2 regions of the Streptomyces spiramyceticus genome follow, and region 2 is predicted to be linked to the other one. Evidence: riboswitches for the same ligand, from Rfam matches in the RefSeq annotation. Region 2 holds a riboswitch; the other holds the start of a gene.
What was found. A riboswitch is a leader RNA that binds a small molecule or an ion and turns the genes downstream of it on or off. The one in region 2 is predicted to bind S-adenosylmethionine.

Region 1: it holds a riboswitch for S-adenosylmethionine, as region 2 does, so the genes downstream of both, PXH83_RS06010 (aminotransferase class V-fold PLP-dependent enzyme) here and thrC (threonine synthase) in region 2, are expected to answer to the same signal.

Annotation. Positions count from the first base shown of each region.
Region 1 covers NZ_JARBAX010000001.1:1,337,897-1,341,663, forward strand. Annotated here, with positions in the region: gene PXH83_RS06005 (Lrp/AsnC family transcriptional regulator) at 1-31, shown strand, start outside; gene PXH83_RS06010 (aminotransferase class V-fold PLP-dependent enzyme) at 45-1,433, opposite strand; SAM riboswitch class IV at 1,592-1,708, opposite strand; gene trpD (anthranilate phosphoribosyltransferase) at 1,806-2,870, opposite strand; gene qcrB (cytochrome bc1 complex cytochrome b subunit) at 3,004-3,767, opposite strand, start outside.
Region 2 covers NZ_JARBAX010000001.1:2,863,305-2,867,071, forward strand. Annotated here, with positions in the region: gene PXH83_RS12760 (MoaD/ThiS family protein) at 356-631, opposite strand; gene thrC (threonine synthase) at 628-1,944, opposite strand; SAM riboswitch class I at 1,962-2,089, opposite strand; gene PXH83_RS12770 (glucosyl-3-phosphoglycerate synthase) at 2,245-3,192, shown strand; gene PXH83_RS12775 (alpha,alpha-trehalose-phosphate synthase (UDP-forming)) at 3,264-3,767, shown strand, end outside.

The sequences.
Region 1 (3,767 bases), 1.5 Mb from region 2:
AGCGGCCTTCGCGATCGGCCTCGACGCCTAGCGATGTCCGGCGGTCAGACCGCCGGGACGCAACGGCCTTCCTCGGTGCGGTAGTTCCACTTCGCACCGTCCTGGACGAGCTCCTTGACGGCGCGGACGAACCGCTCCACGTGCTCGTCGGGCGTACCGGCGCCGAAGCTGACGCGGATGGCGTTCAGGGACCTCTCACCCGGCTCGGCCTCCGGTGCACCGCACTCGCCCGGGTCCTGCGGGTCGCTGCCGAGCAGGGTGCGGACCAGCGGGTGCGCGCAGAAGAGTCCGTCCCGTACGCCGATTCCGTACTCGGCGGACAGGGCGGCCGCGAAGTGCGAGCTGTTCCAGCCCTCGACCACGAACGAGATGACACCGACGCGCGGGGCCTCGTCTCCGAAGAGTGACAGCACCTTGACCGCGTCCACATCGGCGAGGCCGTCGAGGACCTTCGTCACGAGCTGCTGCTCGCGTGCGACCAGCGAGTCGAAACCGGCCTCGGCGAGCGCCTTGCAGGCGGACGCGATCGAGTAGACACCGATGACATTGGGCGAACCGGCCTCGTGGCGGGCGGCCGTGGTGTGCCAGTCGACGTCCACACCGCCGTCGTCGCGGCGGGCGACCTTGCGCGACGCGCCCCCGCCCGCGAGGTACGGCTCGGCGCTCTGCAGCCAGTCGGCGCGGCCCGCGAGCACGCCCGAGCCGAACGGCGCGTACAGCTTGTGCCCGGAGAAGGCGACCCAGTCGACGTCCAGCTCCGCGATGTCCAGCGGGTGGTGCGGCGCGAGCTGCGCGGCGTCCAGCACGATCCGGGCGCCGTGGGCGTGCGCGGCGGCGGCGAGCTCCTTGACCGGCCACAGCTCACCGGTGACGTTGGAGGCACCCGTGACACACACGAGGGCAGGGCCGTAGCCCCCTTCAATCGTCACAGTGCGGTCGGCCAGCGCGCGCTCCAGGGTCTCGACGGCCTGGGCCGGAGTCCGGGGCGCATTCAGGTAGTTGACCTTCGCGTCGCGCCAGGGCAGCAGGGATGCGTGGTGCTCGGTCTCGAAGACGAAGACCTGGCAGTCGTCGGGCAGTGCGGCGGCCAGCAGGTTGAGCGAGTCGGTGGTGGACCGCGTAAAGACGACCTGGTCGCTCCCGCGGCAGCCGAGGAACTCGGCGACGGTGGCGCGGCTGTTCTCGAAGAGGTCGGTCGACAGCTGCGAGAGGTACCCGGCGCCGCGGTGCACGCTGCCGTAGTACGGGGCGTACGCCGCCACGTCGTCCCACACCCGCTGGAGAGCCGGGGCGCTGGCCGCGTAGTCGAGGGCGGCGTAGGTGACCTCGCCACCGGTGACGAGCGGCACGAGAACATCTCGCCCAAGCACCTCCAGAGCCCCCGAAATGTCACGGCAAAGGGTCTGGTCGGGGGCAGCGGTGGAGACAGACATGGCGAACTCCTGTGAGGTACGCGAACTCACTGCGCCGGCAGATACGCGGCAGCGCAGGAGAAAAGTGAAATGGGTGTGCGGAGAAGGGCCGTTGAGCCCTATCGCATTCGCTTGCTCACAAGAGGCTCCCTGAGAACCAGGACCCCAAGGCTTCGAGGGGTCCGCGCTTGCCGCAGACCTTTCTGTCTGCGACCTGGTCTTCACCCGGGGCACCCCGCCACGGACGGAGGGTTGCCGGACAGCAAGCCGGGGCCAAAACGCTGTCACTCATGACCTGCCAAGCATCCTGCCACACGATCAAGAAGACGCAAGCCGTAGTCCAGCGTTTGAGATAAACGGGGCTGGGCTACGGCTTGCGTCGGACAACTGCGCTCACTTGTTGCTGGCGGCGACCCATCGTTCGAGCACCCTGCGCGCCGCACCCGAGTCGATCGACTCCGCCGCCCTGACGATCCCCGCCGCGAGCTGGTCGTTCAGGGACGCGTCGGCCGGGTCCAGGGCGACGAGCGCCGCCGCCGTGTTGAGCAGCACCGCCTCCCGTACCGGCCCGGTCTCACCGGCGAGGAGCCGTCGCGCGACATCCGCGTTGTACGACGCGTCCGCTCCGCGCAGCGCCTCGACCGGCACGATCTCCAGGCCCACGTCACGCGGGTCGAAGGCCTCTTCCCGGACCGTCCCGTCCCGTACGATCCACACTCGCGAGGTCGCGGTCGTGGTCAGCTCGTCGAGCCCGTCGTCGCCGCGGAAAACCAGCGACGAATTCCCCCGTTCGGCGAGGACACCCGCCACGATGGGGGCCATCCGGGCGTCGGCGACACCGACCGCCTGCGCCTTGACCTGGGCCGGGTTCGTCAGCGGGCCGAGGATGTTGAACGTCGTCTGCGCGCCCAGCTCCTTGCGGGCCTTCGCGGCGTACCGCAGGGCGGGGTGGAACTTCACCGCGAAGCAGAAGGTGATGCCCGCTTCCTCCGCGACCTCGGCGACACGCTGCGGCGTCAGCTCCAGGTTGACGCCCAGCTTCTCCAGGACGTCGGAGGCGCCGCTCGCCGACGAGGCGGCGCGGTTGCCGTGCTTGACGACCTTGGCGCCGGTGCCGGCGACGACGATCGCCGACATGGTCGAGATGTTGACCGTCTTGGCCAGGTCGCCGCCCGTACCCACGATGTCGACCGTACGGCCGGGCACCTCAATGGTGTTGGCGTGCGCGTACATCGCCCGTACGAGACCGGACACCTCGTCGACCGTCTCGCCCTTGGCGCGCAGCGCGACCGCGAAGCCGGCGATCTGGGCGTCGGTCGCCTCGCCGCTCATGATGCGGTGCATGGCCCAGGCGGTGTCGTCCGCCGACAGGTTCTCGCCGCGCAGCAGGGGATTCAGCACACCCGGCCAGGAGCCGGCCGCCACGCTGTCGCCGCCAACCGGGGTCACAACGTTCATGGTCCGCTCCAGGGTCCACAGCCGATAAGGATGCCTCCTACCCTATCCAGCCCCGGGGACAGCGAAGAGCCCCGTCCGACGAATGGACGGGGCTCCTGCTGTGGCGACCTGTTCAGGTCGGAGACTCGGACGATCAGTGCTGGCCGTGGCCGCTGGTGATCTCCTTGTACTCCTCGGTGGTCGGCTTCGGGACCTGGTTCCCCTCGCCGAAGTAGCCCTTGCTGAGCTTGGCCCTGAGCTTCTCGCCGCGCGTCACCTTGCGCTCGACACCGTTCTCGTCGACCAGCGGGCCGATCTCGTGCGGCTCGTACTGCTCGTGGGCGGTGAGCTTGTGCAGATCGCTCTGGCCGAGCGGCTCGTGGACCTCTACGAACTCACCGTGCGGCAGGCGCTTGATGATGCCGGACTCACGTCCGTGCAGCACCTTGTCCTTGTCGCGGCGCTGGAGGCCGAGGCAGATCCGCTTGGTGACGATGAAGGCGAGAACCGGTCCGACGAAGTAGCTGATCCGGACGAACCAGGTGATCGCGTTGATCGACAGGTTGAAGTGCGTGGCGAAGATGTCGTTTCCACCACCGAGCAGCATGATCACGTACCCGGTGATCCAGGCGACGCCCAGCCCCGTCCTGGTCGGCGCGTTGCGCGGCCGGTCCAGGATGTGGTGCTCCCGCTTGTCGCCGGTGACCCAGGCCTCGATGAACGGGTAGGCCGCCAGCACGGCGAGAACCAGGCCGAAGAGCATCAGCGGGATGAACACGCCCAGGGCGAGCGTGTGGCCCCAGAAGTTGATCTCCCAGCCGGGCATCACACGGATCAGGCCCTCGGCGAAGCCCATGTACCAGTCGGGCTGGGCGCCGGTGGACACCTGGTCCGGACGGTACGGACCGAGCGCCCACA
Region 2 (3,767 bases):
CCAACCAGCCCTCCGACAGGAGAGGGTGTGCGCCGGAACGCGTCGACCGCGGCTGAATGTATCTGCCCAACTGCCCTCTGCAACAGGTCAATCGGACGAGAATTCTGGGCGCGGGGGAATGCGCGAATACGAAAAATTCCCCGGATTCCAGGGCAAGTCGGGCCGGACAAAGCGCGCATGAGCGGCAATTGGCTCGCAGACTTTGGCTGCTTCTTGACGTGCGCGGACGCATTCTCATATGCGTGGGGCACAAGCAGTGGAGGGGACTGCCCCAACTGTACCGCGCTCAACCATGCAGAATTGCCCCCTCCGCTTCTATCGCGGAGAGGGCAATTGCAGTGACTTTAAGCGTCGGTCAGCCGCCTGCGACGGCCGGAATGATCGAAACACCGGCGCCGTCCGGAGTGGGCGTGTCGAGCCCCTCCTCGAAGCGCACGTCGTTGTCGTTGACGTACACATTCACGAAGCGGCGCAGCTTGCCCTGGTCGTCCAGAACGCGGGCCGCGATGCCCGTGTGGTTCTTCTCCAGGTCGGCGATGACCTCGGCGAGGGTCGCGCCCTCGGCCGTCACCTCGGCCGCGCTGTTCGTGTACGTACGGAGAATCGTGGGGATGCGGACGTTGACGCTCATGCGAGGCCAGCCTCTCGGAAAGAGTCCAGGTTGGGGCGGATGACGGCGGACTGGCCCGTGGTCGGGGCAACCGCCTCAAGAGTCTTCAGGCCGTCGCCCGTGTTGAGCACGACGGTGGTGAGCGTCGGATCCAGCAGCCCGGCCTCGATGAGCTTCTTCGTCACGCCGACGGTCACGCCGCCCGCGGTCTCCGCGAAGATGCCCTCGGTCTCGGCCAGCAGCTTGATCGCGTCCACGACCTGCTCGTCGTTGACGTCCTCGACCGCGCCGCCCGTGCGGCGGGCGATGTCCAGGACGTACGGGCCGTCGGCCGGGTTGCCGATCGCGAGCGACTTGGCGATCGTGTTCGGCTTCTGCGGCCGTACGACGTCGTGCCCGGCCTTGAACGCGGTCGACACCGGCGAGCAGCCCTCCGCCTGGGCGCCGAAGATCTTGTACGGCTTGTCCTCGACCAGGCCGAGCGCGACGAGCTCCTTCAGCCCCTTGTCGATTTTCGTGAGCTGCGAGCCCGAGGCGATCGGGATGACGATCTGGTCCGGCAGCTGCCAGCCGAGCTGCTCGCAGATCTCGTACGCCAGGGTCTTGGAGCCCTCGCCGTAGTACGGGCGCAGGTTGACGTTGACGAAGCCCCAGCCCTCGCCCGCCGGGTCGCCGATGAGCTCCGAGCAGAAGCGGTTGACGTCGTCGTAATTGCCCTCGATGCCGACCAGGTCGCCACCGTAGACGGAGGCCATGACGACCTTGCCCTGCTCCAGGTCGTGCGGGATGAACACGCAGGAACGGAAACCGGCCCGAGCGGCGGCGGCGCCGACCGCGCCGGCCAGGTTGCCGGTGGAGGAGCAGGAGAGGGTGGTGAAACCGAACGCGCGGGCGGCCTCGACGGCGATGGCGACGACACGGTCCTTGAAGGAGTGCGTCGGGTTGCCGGAGTCGTCCTTGACGTACAGGCCGCCGGTGACGCCCAGCTCGCGGGCGAGGTTGTCGGCCTTGACCAGCTTGGTGAAGCCGGGGTTCAGGCTCGGCTTCGACGCCACGTCGGCGGGGACGGGAAGCAGCGGGGCGTAACGCCAGATGTTGTCCGGACCGGCCTCGATCTGCTTGCGCAGCGCGTCGGCGTCGCCGAGGGGGAGGTCGTATGCGACTTCGAGCGGACCGAAACAGGAAGAACACGCGAAGATCGGACCGAGTTCGAATCGCTCTCCGCACTCGCGGCAGGAAAGCGCGGTGGCGGGGCCCAGGTCTACGGGCAGGGAATTCGTGGCGCTTGCGTCGGCGTTTGCGTTCGCGTCGGTTTCAGCAGTCTGCACAGCCATGGTGGCGAGGCCCTTTCTCCTCATCTTCCCCACGACGCATTTCGCCGTGAGACGGAATTGGCACCGTCCCCACCGTTACCTCGCGGTCGGCGGAATGGTTGCCGGGACTTCAACGGGCCGTTCCCTCTGTCCCTCTGGATGAGCGCTATGGCATCGGAGCTGGGACCCGATGCATTTGTTCCACGCGACCACCCCGACATGCGACGGTGATCCGCGTTGTTCAAGACTGTAACCGAAGGCCCGGACGCTTGAGATAGTCGTCCGCACCGCGAGATGGATCATACGGAGTAGGAGAGGCGCGTGCTGGAAGAGGTGGAGCGCTGGCTGGACCGTCGGTCCTGGTCCGCGGCCGACCGCCCGCTCGACCGGCTGATCTCGGCCAAGGCGGCCGGGCGCGGCACCACCGTCAGTGTCGTGCTGCCCGCCCTCGACGAAGAGGCGACGGTCGGCGAGATCGTCACAGTGATACGCCGCGAGCTGATGGAGGCCGTACCGCTGGTCGACGAGCTGGTAGTGATCGACTCCGGCTCGAAGGACCGTACAGCGCAGGTCGCGGCGGCAGCGGGCGCGCGGGTCGTGCACCGCGACGACATACTGCCGCGCATTCCGGCCGCGCCCGGCAAGGGTGAGGTGCTGTGGCGCTCACTCCTGGTGACGACCGGTGACATCGTCTGCTTCGTCGACGCGGACCTGAAGGACTTCTCCGCCTCGTTCGTCTCGGGCATCGTCGGGCCGCTGCTCACGGATCCCGATGTGCAGTTCGTGAAGGCGATGTACGACCGCCCGCTCGGCGCGGCCGCAGGTCAGGGCGGCCGGGTGACCGAGCTGGTGGCCAGGCCGCTGCTCAATCTGCACTGGCCGCAGCTGGCCGGGTTCGTCCAGCCCCTGGGCGGCGAGTACGCGGCGCGTCGCTCGCTCCTGGAGCGGCTGCCCTTCCCCGTCGGTTACGGAGTGGAGCTGGCCCTGCTGATCGACTCGCTCCACACGGTGGGCCTGGACGCGCTGGCCCAGGTCGATGTCGGCGTACGCAGGCACCGCCACCAGGACGGCCAGGCGCTCGGCCGGATGGCCGCCGCGATATACCGGACGGCTCAACTGCGCCTGTCGCGCGGCCACTTGGTGCGTCCTTCGCTGACCCAGTTCGAGCGGGGCGACGAGGGGTTCGTACCGCGTACGCATGTGGTGGACACGGAGGAGCGGCCGCCGATGCGCGAGATCGAGGAGTACGAGGAGCGCCGCGCGGCGTGAAGGAGACGGTCGTCGGCGAGGTCCGGCCGTACGCACGTTTGAGGGGTTACAGGAAGGGCTAGGTTCGCCACATGGTTTCCGAGGTTTCCTCCGAGCACGCTGCCCAGATTCTCGTCGCTTCCAATCGCGGCCCGGTGACGTACACGCTCGCCGGGGACGGCTCGCTGGCCGCCAGGCGCGGCGGGGGCGGCCTCGTCTCGGGCCTGTCGGCGATCGGCCAGGGCGCCGAGTCGCTGTGGGTGTGCGCGGCGCTCGGGGACGGCGACCGGGAGGCGGTACGGCGCGGGGTCGGAGAGCCGGGCGTACGGATGCTCGCCATCGACGCCGGTGTGCACGCGGACGCGTACAACGGCATCGCGAACTCGGTGCTGTGGTTCGTCCACCACCTGCTCTACCAGACGCCGCTGGAGCCGGTCTTCGACGCGGAGTTCCGGCGCCAGTGGGCGGCGTACGAGACGTACAACCGCGCCTTCGCCGGGGCGCTGGCGGCGGAGGCGGCGCCGGGGGCCGCCGTGCTGGTGCAGGACTACCACCTGTGCCTGGTGCCCGGCATGCTGCGCGAGCTGCGCCCCGAC